3 linked regions of the Pseudoxanthobacter soli DSM 19599 genome follow. The protein of the gene in region 2 interacts with the protein of the main gene of each other region in a pairwise test. Links are inferred from orthologs where the notes say so. Each region holds a gene or a part of one and is shown on either strand. Other genes may lie near its edges.

Region 1 (4,188 bases), on a different replicon or contig from region 2:
GATGCGAAGGCGACGGCGCCGCCCGGCCCGGCCGCAAGGCGGTCGATCCACTTGCGGTCGCGCGTCGCCACGGTCTCGGCCTTTCCGTCAGCCGCGATGCGCACGACGCGCCCATCGTCGCCGCCGGTGACGAGCGCACGGCCTTCAAGGTCGGTCACGGCGGCAAGCAGGCCCCCGTTATGGGCGGTAACGGCGATTGGCTCACCGCCCGAGGCGAGCCGAACCGTGCCGTCGCCAAGGGCGAAGGCGGGCGTGTTGCCCAGGAAGGCGGTGGTGACGACGTAGGCGTCGAAGGCGAGGGGGCTGAGCGACGGCACGGCGATCCTCAGGCGGCGGAGCAGGCGGCGAAGCCGGCTTCGAGCTTGGCCCGATCAAGATCGCGGCCGATGAACACGAGGCGGCTTTGGCGCTTTTCGCCGGGTGCCCACTGACGCTGGTGGTCGCCCTCGATGATCATGTGGACGCCCTGGATGACGTAGCGCTGCGGGTCGCCGGAGAACGACAGGATGCCCTTGAGACGCAGGATGTTCGGCCCCTGCTCCTGGGTCACCTTCTGGATCCACGGGAAGAACGTGGTCACGTCGAGATCGCCGGCCGAAAGCGAAACGCTCGAGATGCCCGCCGCCTCGACATGGTCGTGGTGGTGATGATGGTGATCATGATCATGATCATGATCATGATCGTGGTGATGATGGTCGTGGTCGCAATCGGGACCGCAGGTGTGATCGTGGTCGTGCCCGGCCTCTTCCAGGAAATGCGGATCGAGGCTCAGGATGCGGTCGAGGTCGAACGAGCCGCGGTCGAGCACCGCACTGAGCGGCAGCGCGCAGCGTTCCGTCCGGTGGATGGTCGCGAACGGGTTGATGGCGCGGATGCGGGCCTCGATCGCCGCGAGTTCTTCCGGCGTGACGAGGTCGGACTTGTTGAGGACGACGATGTCCGCGAACGCGATCTGCCCTGCGGCTTCGGCGGTGTCGGCGAGGCGCAGCGCGAGGTGCTTGGCATCCGCGACGGCGACGACCGAATCGAGCGCGGCGGCGGCGCGAACGGTGTCGTCCATGAAGAAAGTCTGCGCGACAGGGGCCGGGTCGGCGAGGCCGGTCGTCTCCACCAGAATGGCGTCGAACGCGCCGCGGCGCTTCAGGAGGTTCTCGACGGTGCGGATGAGGTCGCCGCGAACGGTGCAACAGATGCACCCGTTGTTCATCTCGAACACTTCCTCGTCGGTGTCGACGAGCAGGTCCGCATCGATGCCGATCTCACCGAACTCGTTGACGATGACCGCGTAGCGCTTGCCATGGTCCTCGGTGAGAATGCGGTTCAGGAGCGTGGTCTTGCCGGCGCCGAGGAAGCCGGTCAGCACGGTCACCGGGATGCGGGCATCGGGAGCGGAGGCCGACACGGTGGCGTTCGACGTGGAGGCGTTCGACATGGGGTCGTTCCTTGGATGCGAACGAAGTCGTAAACGTTCGGACGATGTCGCGGGGGATTCGAGCCTGGCAGGGGCGGGCCGCATCCCGTATGGGCATCTCAAATAGTCTTTGCGAGGCGGCGGGGGAAGATGCCGGTGCCTCATAATGTCCCCCCGCCCTCGCGCGGACGCCGGCGGAGTACACCATGACAGAGCAGTCCGGTCCCGATCGCGATCCGCATGCCGGTCACGGACCGGGGGCCGGGTACGGCATCGCGGGCAGCCTTGCCGCCGGCGGTCACCGGCTGCCGGTGCGCATCTATTACGAGGACACCGACTTTTCCGGCATCGTCTACCACGCGAGCTATCTGCGGTTCCTGGAGCGGGGACGGACCGACTTCCTGCGCCTCATGGGCATCGGCCATCGAGAACTCGCGGATGGGCGGCACGGCGAGCCGCTGGCGTTCGCCGTGCGGGCCATGACGCTCGATTTCCTTGCTCCGGCGCGGATCGACGACGTGGTCGTGGTCGAGACGGCATTCAGGTCCGTGGGCGGTGCCCGGCTCGTGCTCGCCCAGAGAATCGTCGTCGGGGAGGGCGCCGGCGGTGGAGCGGGCCGCGTTCTGGTCGAGGCCGAGGTGACCGTCGTCGTCATCAGTCCCGAGGGCAAGCCGCGGCGGCTTCCTGCGGCGCTGAGATCCCGCCTCGGCGGTGCCGGTGCACCGCCGGAGGCGCCTTAGTCGCGCACGCCGCCGAGCGCCGCCTCGCGTCCTGCGGGTCGCTGCTTCCACCAGCGCATCAGCCGGTTGTGGACCGGCTTCTCGAACGCCTCGTAGACGACGAGCGAGCCGGCCACGCTGCCCACGACGATGAGCACGCCATAGAGCCAGTCCGGCACAAGCGCCTCGAAGCCGGGGATGCGCATCACCATCGCGCGCACCGCGAGGATGGCGAACAGGTGCGTGATGTAGAGCGAGTATGAGGCGTTGCCGAGATAGACGAACAGGCGGGTCACGCTCCCCTTCGCCTCGATGGGCGGTCCCAGCACGGCCGCCGCGACCAGGATCGCGGCCGGGATGCCCCAGTGCAGCACCCGCTCCGCGCCGGTCGGCGTCACCTGCCACGACAGCAGGCCCGCCGCGACGAAGGACGCGGCCACGAGCGCGATCCGCGGCAGGCGGCCGAGTTTCACCCCGTGGCGCCACATCAGCGCGATCCACATGCCGAACGCGAATTCCAGTACGATGGGCTCGAACCAGGTCGAGAACGGCGGCGGCAGCGAGACCGCCCGGTCGAGGACGACGAGGGCGACGAGCAACGCCGTGACGGCGCTCACCGCATAGAGGCGCGGCAGCACCAGCGCGCAGGCGAACAGGACGTAGAACAGCATCTCGTAGTTCAGCGTCCAGCCGACGGTGATGATCGGCCCGAGGGTGCCGTCCTGGGGAACGAACAGCAGGGAATGGGCGAGGCTCGACCACGTCACCAGCTCTGTGCTGCGCGAGAACGCCAGAATGGCGGCTGCGAAAGCCAAAGTGGCGGTCCAGTAGAGCGGCACGATGCGCATCAGGCGGCGGGCGAGGAAGTCCCCGATCGCTCCCGGTCGCTCGAACATGCGCTGCGACGACACCACCATGATGAAGCCGGAGATGACGAAGAAGATGTCGACGCCGAAACCGCCATATTCGATGCGCGGATAGGCCGGATCGACGACGCCGGTGCGGTTCACGACCGAGATGTAGGCGTGCAGCACGACGATGAGCAACGCGGCGATCGCCCGGAGAATCTGGATCGAAACGAGCATAGCCGTGGCCCTGCATGAATCGCCGCGGCGGGGCGGTCGTGATTCGCCATCTACGGTGAAATGCAGCGGAGCCGCAAGGAAACACTGCGTTCGGGTCGCCGGCAGTGGCATCGGAAGCACAGGCGCCCATTGCACATGCGATTTCGACGCAAGATCCAATTTTCGACACGATTGACGGGAAACACAGACCTCGATTCTTTAGGCGCGGATCCGACTCGTGCCGCGTCAGGGTGCCGACGCGGCGGGTCAGGTCCGAAACGGTGCCGAAGACCGTTCGGGGTCGCCGCCCACCACACTCGTTCTTGTTCACGACCACCATCACGAGGTCGATCAGACCATGAATCCCGCTGACGTGGCCAGCGAAGCGCTCGCCGCTCCGACCGGCGATATTTCGCTGATCGGTCTGTTCCTCCAGGCCCACATCATCGTGAAAGTCGTGATGCTGGGCCTGCTGTTCGCCTCCATCTGGTGCTGGGCGATCATCATCGACAAGCAACTGCTCATCACCCGCACGCGGCGGCAGATGAACATGTTCGAAGAGGCGTTCTGGTCCGGCCAATCGCTTGAAGAACTTTATCGCAGCCTCTCCGGCCGGGCGAATGCCGGCCTCGGCGCGCTGTTCGTCGCCGCGATGCGCGAGTGGAAGCGGAGCCATGAAGGCCAGCGTCCGGCGCTCGCCTCGCTCACCCAGCGCATCGACCGCGTCATGAACGTCTCCATCGCGCGGGAGATGGAGCGGCTGGAAAGGCGGCTGCTCGTGCTCGCGACCGTCGGTTCGGCCGGGCCGTTCATCGGTCTGTTCGGCACGGTTTGGGGCATCATGACGTCGTTCCAGGCGATCGCCGCTTCCAAGAACACCAACCTCGCGGTGGTGGCGCCCGGCATCGCGGAGGCGCTGTTCGCGACCGCGCTCGGCCTCGTCGCCGCCATCCCGGCGGTCATCGCCTACAACAAGCTCTCGGCGGAAGTCGGC
Region 2 (4,729 bases):
GTCTTCACCAGGATGTGGCGGGCATGGATCTCCTGCTGCTTCGGCAGCTTGGCGATCTCGGCGTCGTAACGCGCCTTCACCTCGGCGTCGGTCACCGAGTTGGAGACGTCCTCGCTGATGTAGGCGTTGCGAAGCGCGCGGGTGCGCAGGTAGTCGATCCGCTGCTGGAAGGCGTCGGTCTTGTCGATGCCGGCCTTCTGCCCTGCCTGGGCGATCAGCTGCATGTCGATCAGGACGTCGGTCAGCACGTGACGGCGATCGGCCTCGGGAATACGCGCGAGCTGGTCGGAGAAGTCCTCGGAGACGAAGCCGAGATCGGCCTCGGTGATCTTCGCGCCGTTGACGGTGGCCACCACCGTGTCCGGGCTCTTCTTCTCGGCGGCGGCAGCGGGAGCCGGCGTCTCGGACTGGGCGAGCGCGGGAACTGCGGCGCCGAGGGTCGTCGTGACGAGCAGTGCGGCCGCCAGCGAACGGGCGGCATCACGGAAGGAGGGGGTGAAGGACATGAGTTCCGGCTCCACAGGGCGGCGTCGCCGCCCGCCGTTGATTGGACGGGCAAGACGCCCGCTTCGGTTTTTCCGCGGTCTGGAGCGCCCGGATGAGCGCGCCGCCGCAAGAAGGCTTCCATCGACGCCGGATCGCCCGATCCCGCCCCGCCGATCGCCGCGCTCCAGGGCCTAGAAGCCGGGCGTTGCACCCGGCCGGACCGGCCCTGAGCCTTGGCGTGGGCAGGATTTCCACCCGACTTCGGCGAAATATGGACGTTTCCGTGCCGACGACGTTACAATTCGGCAATGTTTCCGCTGGCAATCCGAGGGTCCGGCGGGCGGTTGCAAGCCGTCGCGCCGTCGATCTCCGCGCCTGCGGTCCGCCGGAACGCGCATCGCAGCCGCATCTCCCGCAAGAACCCGGCCGTTCTCCCCGTCGCGGGCCTGATTTCCCGCCGTCGGCGCCGTGCCGTTTTCACGCAGAACACGCCGCGACGGCCCTGGCGGGCCCCCGGTGCCGGGTGCGCGCGCACTTTGTCCGAAAGCCGCAGCGTTGACAACCACGGACCCCGTTCTTATGTCTCGCGGCGGGCCGGACCGTGCGCGAGCGCGGCTGCGATGGCGTGCGTCCGCCCGGGTGCCGACCATCCGATCCTCGGCCGGCCGCCTTCTCGCCCCAGTTGCCGTCTTCAAGATCATAATGACGTCATGATCGAAGCGGCATTCGGGGCGTACGGCAACCCGCCGCAGGGATCGCAAACCGGAGACGGGCGGCGAGCCCTCCTCGATCTGTTCCGAGAGGAAAGTTGCACATGGCCGGTCTCGGCGCCCTCGCCCGCAAGATTTTCGGGTCGTCGAACGATCGAAAGGTGAAGGGCTACCGTGCCCGTATCGCCGCGATCGGAGCTCTCGAAGCCGAATTGAAGGCACTCTCCGACGACGCCTTGCGCCAGCGGACCGACACCTTCCGCCAGGAAGTCGCCAACGGGCGCAGCCTGGACGATCTGCTGATTCCCGCGTTCGCCACCGTGCGCGAGGCATCGCGGCGCGCCATGGGCCAGCGCCATTTCGACGTTCAGCTCATCGGCGGCATGGTGCTGCACGACGGCAAGATCGCCGAGATGCGCACCGGTGAAGGCAAGACGCTGGTCGCGACGCTGCCGACCTACCTGAACGCATTGTCCGGCAACGGCGTCCACGTCGTCACCGTCAACGATTATCTCGCCCGCCGCGACGCGGAGTGGATGTCGCGGGTCTACGGGTTTTTGGGACTGTCGACCGGCATCATCGTCCACGGCCTCAATGATGCCGAGCGGCGCGCCTCCTATGCCGCCGACATCACCTACGGCACCAACAACGAGTTCGGCTTCGACTATCTGCGCGACAACATGAAGTACGAGCGCGGCTCGATGGTCCAGCGCGGCCACGGCTTCGCCATCGTCGACGAGGTGGACTCGATCCTGATCGACGAGGCGCGCACGCCCCTCATCATTTCCGGCCCGCTCGACGATCGCTCGGACTTCTACAACACCATCGACGCCTTCATTCCCCGTCTCGAGGCCGACGACTACGAGGTGGACGAGAAGCAGCGCACCGCATCGTTCACCGAATCCGGCAACGAGCGACTGGAAGTCTGGCTGAGCGAAGCCGGCCTTCTCAAGGGCGGCTCGCTCTACGACATCGAAAATGTCTCCGTGGTGCATCACCTCCAGCAGGCGGTGCGGGCCCACAAGCTGTTCCAGCGCGACCGCGACTACATCGTGCGCAACGGCGAGGTCGTGATCATCGACGAGTTCACCGGCCGCATGATGCCGGGCCGGCGCTATTCCGACGGCCTCCACCAGGCGCTGGAGGCGAAGGAACGCGTCCAGATCCAGCCCGAGAACCAGACGCTCGCCTCGATCACCTTCCAGAACTATTTCCGCATGTACGGCAAGCTCGCCGGCATGACAGGCACGGCCGCGACGGAAGCCAACGAGTTCCTCGACATCTACGGCCTCGAGGTGGTCGAGATCCCGACCAACCTGCCCGTGAAGCGCATCGACGACGACGACGAGGTCTACCGCACCGTTGCGGAGAAGAACCACGCCGTGGTCGAAGTCGTGCTGGACTGCAAGAAGCGCGGCCAGCCGGTTCTCGTCGGCACCACGTCGATCGAAAAGTCCGAGCAGCTCGCCGCCGACCTGCGCAAGGCGGGCTTCCGCCAGCGCGACCTGTCCGAGCCGTTCGACGGCCGCCCGCCGGCGCCCGACGACTTCGTGTTCCAGGTGCTCAACGCCCGCTATCACGAGCAGGAAGCCTACATCATTGCCCAGGCCGGCGTGCCCGGTGCGGTGACCATCGCCACCAACATGGCGGGCCGCGGCACCGACATCCAGCTCGGCGGCAATCTTGAGATGCGGGTCGCCCGCGAACTCGCGGACCTCGAGGACGGCCCGGAGAAAGAGGCGCGCGTCGCCGAAATCCGTGCCGATATCGCCCGGCTGAAGGAGCAGGCCCTGGCCGCCGGCGGCCTCTACGTCATCGGCACCGAGCGCCACGAGAGCCGCCGCATCGACAACCAGCTGCGCGGACGCTCCGGCCGCCAGGGCGATCCCGGTCACTCGCACTTCTTCCTGTCCCTGCAGGACGACCTGATGCGCATCTTCGGGTCCGATCGCATGGACGGCATGCTGCAGCGCCTCGGCCTGAAGGAAGGCGAGGCCATCGTCCATCCCTGGATCAACCGGGCGCTGGAGAAGGCGCAGCAGAAGGTCGAAGCCCGCAACTTCGACGTCCGCAAGAACATCCTGAAGTACGACGACGTGATGAACGACCAGCGCAAGGTCGTGTTCGAGCAGCGCATCGACCTGATGAGCGCCGACAACGTCGCCGATACGGTCGCCGAGATGCGCCATGTCGTGGTGGACGAACTCGTCGCCAAGCACATCCCCGAGCGCGCCTATCCCGAGCAGTGGAATTCCCAGGACCTTCAGGACGACGTGCGCGTCTACTTCAATCTCGACCTGCCGGTCGTCGAATGGGCCCGCGAAGAGGGCATCGCCGACCAGGAAGTGCGCGAGCGTCTGAAGACCGCCGCCGACGAGGCCGCCGCACGCAAGGTCGCCCAGTATGGCGAGCCGATCATGCGCCAGGTCGAGAAGGCGGTGCTGCTGCAGACCCTCGACCACCTGTGGCGGGAGCACCTGTCGACCCTCGACCACCTGCGCTCGGCGATCCACCTGCGCGGCTATGCCCAGCGCGATCCCTTGAACGAGTACAAGTCCGAGGCATTCACGCTGTTCGAGGCGATGCTCGCCCACCTGCGCCAGCAGGTCACCGGCCAGCTCGCCCGCGTCGAACTGGTTCAGACGCCGCCGCAGCTCTCCGAGGAGGCGACGCTTGCGACCGCCATCGCCGAGCACGAGGACCCTGTGACCGGCGAGAACGAGGTCGTCGAGGCGGCGGCTGCGTTCCAGCCAGCTCCGGCTGCGGACCGCAACCCCGCGGATCCGGCGACGTGGGGTCGCGTCGGCCGTAACGAGCCCTGCCCGTGCGGCTCGGGCCGGAAGTTCAAGCACTGCCACGGCCAGTTCGTCGCCTGATAGCGACCGGCTAGAGACGTGCCGCCGGACGGATGCGTCCGGCGGATGAAAAGGGTCGTCCGGCCCTGGAAAATGCGCGCGGGACGCCACACGTGAGCGAAACGCCTCAGGCCGCCGGCGCAGGCGCGGCCCGTTGTCCGGACCGGTACACCGCCACATGGCAGAAAAGCCGCGCTCGATCCTCCTTCTCGCCAATCCGAAAAGCGGACGCGCGGCACAGGGCCTCGATTCGGCCCTCGCCGCCTTCGGCGATGCCGGCATCGCCGTCGAGCGCGAGGCGCCCGGCGATTGCGACGCCCTCGCCGAGACGATCCGCAGCCGCGCCGATGCGTTCGATGCCGTGGTGCTGGCCGGTGGCGACGGCACGGTGAACGCCGCCGCCGAGGCGCTTGCCGAAATCCGCAAGCCGTTCGGCCTGCTGCCGTTCGGCACCGCCAACGATCTTGCCCGCACCCTCGGCATTCCTGTCGGCGCCGCAGCCGTTCGCACCATCGTCGAGGGCCGGACCCGGGCGATCGACCTCGGCCGCGTCAACGACCGGGTGTTCGTCAACGCCGCCAGCATCGGGTTGCCCGTCTCGGTCGCCCAGCACCAGGACGCCGCGTTGAAGCGCCGGCTGAAGGCGCTGAGCTACTTCGTCACCGCGGTGCGGGCCTT
Region 3 (4,238 bases), on a different replicon or contig from region 2:
CAAGGCGGAAGCCGCACGACAGACCGCGGCCAACGCCGCAGGATCAACCAGCCCAAGGCCGCCCGGCGCCGGTGGCATCTCTTCCATGGCGGTGCAAGAGCGCAGGAAGGCCTTGAAGGCTTCGGACTGGCGATCATGGCTCCAGCCGTCCAGAGCCGCCGGGCGAAACCTGCCGTGTGCGCCGCCATCGTCGGCGGCGGCGGGTTGTGCGAGCGCCATTCCGGAAACGAAGGCGGCGTAAGACAGCACAACGGCCAACCTGACCCCACGCAGGCCGGAGGGCGCCCGTGCGAACGCTCGTCCCCCCATGCTCCGCGGCGGGGCAGGTAGCATCATTCCACCGATTCAGTGGCGACCAGCTTCCAGTTGGGATCCCGCTGGTCGGTGTCGCGGGCAAAGGTCCAGCGGTCGACCACGTCGGTCACCTTGTTGGGGTCGCCCTCAACCACCGTCCCATCCTTGGCGCGGGTCAGCGAAACCAACTGGCTTTCGATGTGAACGACGACCTGCGCCGTCACCCCGCGCATGGCAATGGCGACGATTTCGGCCTTGGAAATGCCGACGAAGGTTGATTCCACCGTCTCGCCACGCGCCTCGCGCTCGGCGATGGCGCCAGAGAAGCCCTCGAACACCTCCTTCGACAGCAGCGGACGCAGCGCCTTGCGGTCGCCGCCGGCGAACGCGGTGACGATCATTTCGTAGGCGACGCGCGCGCCGGCGACAAAGCGCTCGGGCGAAAAGGAGGGATCGGCGGCGAGCAGGGCCTTGAGCCCGTCGTGCAGCTTGGAGCCTTCCGGGGCGAAGCGCTTCAGCGTCTCCTCGGCGGCCTGGTCCGGCGTGTCGTTGGCGGCCGGGAGGCGCGCCGTGGGCAGCGCGGTCACATTGTCGCGAGACGGCGGCTGCGCGGGTCCGGCGTCCGCATTCCCGCTGCCCGCCTGCCCACCGCGACGGGCGAAGGGATCGAACGGCCGGCCCTCGTTGCCGGTGCGCCGCCCGAGCACGCTGCGCAGGCGCAGGAACACGACCACCGCGAGGACGATGAAGATAATATTATAGATGTCGAAGAATTCGCCCATCACACCCGACCGTTCGCCCGACCCTCCGAAGCTCCTTATCGGAAGAATGCGGATCTTCGACCCACTGCCTTGTGTCGCGGACTGAACCGCCGCGCGACACTTTCGTAAATCCCGATGGCGCCCGCGAACATGCAACCGCGATTGCCCAAGCCATTCTTTGGTACCCTTCGGCCCGCAACAGCCACCCTGGGCCCCACCAGAGCTTGCCGGCGTCCGTATCTGCAGGCCTGCTTCCCTCTATGTAAGCCACCTTCAAGCAGCATAAAGGGTCCGATACAAGTCCGTTGCCTTAGTGCCCGAAATAGGGCGTTCAGCGAGATGAACCTCCCGAACCCCGATCATCGTCCTATATTGGCATGAATCGCGCATCCGCGCCTCCATAGGTTCGCGACCGGCTCCGTTCATCTCGACGAACGGCGACGGCAGCATGAAAAAGATCCGGAACGACGGCCGCATGGCTCCATTCGACACCAACCGCATTCCCGGCCAGGGACGGCCCAGGGCAACCTTCGGCCTCGGTGGCCTGATCGTCGCCGGGCTTATCGGCCTGCCCCTTGTCGAGATCGCCGTCTTCATCCTCGTCGGCCGTGCCATCGGGGTGACGGCGACCATCGGCCTCGTGCTGCTGTCGATGATCGCCGGAACGACACTGATGCGGCGCCAGGGTTTCGGCATGCTGCGACGGATGCAGGCGGAACTCGATTCCGGCCGCGTGCCGGGCGAGGCGATGGTGCACGGCGCGATGATCGTGCTGGCGGGCGTGCTGCTCATCATCCCCGGCTTTGTCAGCGACGTCGTGGGCCTCGCGCTGTTCCTGCCTCCGGTCCGAGACTTCGTCTGGTCGGCGATCCGCCGCCGCATCGAGATCGTGACCGTCGAGACCCGTGCGCCCGGCGGCCCCGGTCCGGTGGTCGACCTCGATGCCGATGCGTTCCGCCGCCGCGACGGACACGACGGCGGGGAGCCAGGCAAGGGTGCGTCGCCCTGGGTCATCCCGCCACCGGACGGCCGGCCCTGAGCGTCGCCGCGCGCCTTGTGAAGCGCGCGCGGAGCGTGGTAGAGCATCGGGCCGAAAATGCAGCGGAAAGCGCGGATCTCCCGCGGCCCGCGCGACGGCTCCGGCGTTTTCGGACCGGCTGGGCCGCCTGAAGCACACCGTCCGGAAGGGAAGGAACGGCGTCAACGATTCCGGCCGGGAGATGGATATGCCGTCCCGGCCACCGGCATCGCGGCGGTACCATCCGGAATGCGGGGACGACGGGTTCCGTGTCTCCTCGGCCGGCCTTCCGAGCGGCGCTCGACCCACATAGCCAGACCGTCTCAAAGAAAGATCCCCGGGCAACTCCCGCCTCAACGCCGCGGGACACCGCCGCGGGATCGCGGCTTAACAACACCAAACCCAGCACGAAGGCACGATGAGCAACACAGACAACGGCGCCACGGCCCATGCCGGCGCGGCAGCAGCTCCCTCGATCAACGTCCTCGGCCAGTACCTGAAGGATTTCTCGTTCGAGAATCCTCATGCGCCGATGTCGCTGCAGCCGCGTCAGGCGAGCCCGCAGATCAACGTCTCGGTGAACGTCAACGCCAAGCCGCTCACGCCGGCCGACGTCGAGGTGACGCTGACCATCGAGGCCAATGCCGGTGCGGAGGCAGACCTCCTGTTCCACACGGAAATCACCTATGCCGGCATCTTCCGGATCCAGAACGTGCCGCAGGAGCACATCCAGCCTCTGGTGATGATCGAGTGCCCGCGCCTGCTGTTCCCGTTCGCGCGCCAGATCGTTGCCGACGCGACCCGCGACGGCGGCTTCCCGCCGCTGCTGCTCGACCCGATCGATTTCGCCGCGCTCTACCAGCAGAACATCCAGCGCGCCCAGGCCGCCGCTGCCGGCCTGCAGCCGAACTGAGGAAAGCCCGCGCCCGACCGCTCCTGGGTGCGGGCGCGGTGTCTCGTCAGGTCCCTGCGGACGACGCCGTCCGCAGGGCCGCATCCTGTTCATCCGGCCACAGATTCCACAATGCCTTCTCGCCCATGAGGGCGACGAACGCCTGATGCGCCGCGCGTTCCTCGCTCGTGACGAACGAGGGCAGCGGTTCCGGGCGAGGGCGCGCCCGTGCCACGCCGCCCGCCGGCGTGAAGCCGCGGCGGGTGCTGGTTCCGGCCGTATCGTCGGCGAGGCCCAGGGCCGCCTGCCGGCCACCCATCAGTTCCACATAGACTTCCGACAGCAATTCGGCATCAAGCAGCGCGCCATGGCGCGTGCGCATCGAGTTGTCGATCTTGTAGCGGGCGCAAAGCGCGTCGAGGGTGTTGGGTCCGGCCGGGTGCTTGCGGCGGGCGATCTGCAGCGTGTCGATGACGCGGCTCATCGGCACCGCCTCGCGGCCGAGCCGGCCAAGCTCCATGTTGATGAAGCCCATGTCGAACTCGGCGTTGTGGATCACCAGCACCCCGCCGTCGATGAAGGCGAGAAACTCGTCCACGATTTCGGCGAAGCGCGGCTTGTCGCGCAGAAAGTCCTCGGACAGACCGTGGACCGCGAAGGCCTCCGGCGGCATGGACCGTTCCGGATTGATGTAGACGTGATACGAGCGGCCGGACTGGATGCCGTTTATCAGCTCGACGCCGCCGATTTCCACTAGGCGATCGCCGCCGCGGGCCCTCAGGCCGGTGGTCTCGGTGTCGAACACGATTTCCCGCATCGTCCTGCCTCCATCGTTGCGCGCCGTGGCGCGGCTCTTCCTTCCTGACGGGCCGTCACCGGTGCGGAAAGGCAAATCGGCGCCGCCGGACGCTTATCCCCCGCATCTTGTCCGGATCGGCGCCACCGCGCGCAGGATCGCCGCCACCGCGCGCTCGGCAAAGGCCATGCCATGGCCGGTATCGATCAGGAAGTGCGCGCGACGACGCTTCTCGGCGTCCGGCATCTGGCGGGCGAGGATCGCGGCGAAGCGGGCTTCATCCATACCGGGGCGCGCGAGAACCCGTGCGCGCTGAACGGCCGGATCCGCCGTCACCACCACCACCGCATCGACGGCACGGCCACGGCCGGTCTCCAGCAGCAACGGCACATCGAGCACGGCAACGCGCCGGCCGGCGGCGGAAGCGCCGGCGAGAAACGCCGCTTCCTCCTCGCGGACCAGCGGGTGGACGATGGC

The links.
Region 1: the proteins of secA (region 2) and BUF17_RS06105 interact in binary tests that used the Escherichia coli proteins (3 or more experiments, as listed by UniProt). The link is inferred for Pseudoxanthobacter soli DSM 19599 from one-to-one orthologs.
Region 3: the proteins of secA (region 2) and secB interact in binary tests that used the Escherichia coli proteins (3 or more experiments, as listed by UniProt). The link is inferred for Pseudoxanthobacter soli DSM 19599 from one-to-one orthologs.

Annotation. Positions count from the first base shown.
Region 1 is NZ_FRXO01000002.1:372,558-376,745, reverse strand. What follows is about bases 586-3,384. They hold BUF17_RS06105 (YbgC/FadM family acyl-CoA thioesterase), read left to right. Parts: upstream 586-1,617; coding sequence 1,618-2,151; downstream 2,152-3,384. Other genes in these bases: BUF17_RS06100 (acyltransferase family protein), read right to left, coding at 2,148-3,215; BUF17_RS06110 (CobW family GTP-binding protein), read right to left, coding at 586-1,432. Also shown: BUF17_RS06115 (WD40 repeat domain-containing protein), read right to left, coding at 1-317; more of BUF17_RS06110, read right to left, coding at 326-585; protein TolQ, read left to right, coding at 3,553-4,188.
Region 2 is NZ_FRXO01000005.1:61,467-66,195, reverse strand. What follows is about bases 933-4,272. They hold secA (preprotein translocase subunit SecA), read left to right. Parts: upstream 933-1,300; coding sequence 1,301-4,072; downstream 4,073-4,272. Other genes in these bases: BUF17_RS13060 (lipid kinase), read left to right, coding at 4,230-4,272. Also shown: BUF17_RS13070 (peptidylprolyl isomerase), read right to left, coding at 1-506; more of BUF17_RS13060, read left to right, coding at 4,273-4,729. UniProt on the Escherichia coli protein: Required for protein export, interacts with the SecYEG preprotein conducting channel.
Region 3 is NZ_FRXO01000003.1:467,073-471,310, reverse strand. What follows is about bases 1,390-4,238. They hold secB (protein-export chaperone SecB), read left to right. Parts: upstream 1,390-2,491; coding sequence 2,492-2,986; downstream 2,987-4,238. Other genes in these bases: coaE (dephospho-CoA kinase), read right to left, coding at 3,876-4,238; dnaQ (DNA polymerase III subunit epsilon), read right to left, coding at 3,033-3,782; BUF17_RS09645 (FxsA family protein), read left to right, coding at 1,531-2,094. Also shown: mltA (murein transglycosylase A), read right to left, coding at 1-249; BUF17_RS09650 (Tim44/TimA family putative adaptor protein), read right to left, coding at 333-1,076. UniProt on the Escherichia coli protein: One of the proteins required for the normal export of some preproteins out of the cell cytoplasm. It is a molecular chaperone that binds to a subset of precursor proteins, maintaining them in a translocation-competent state.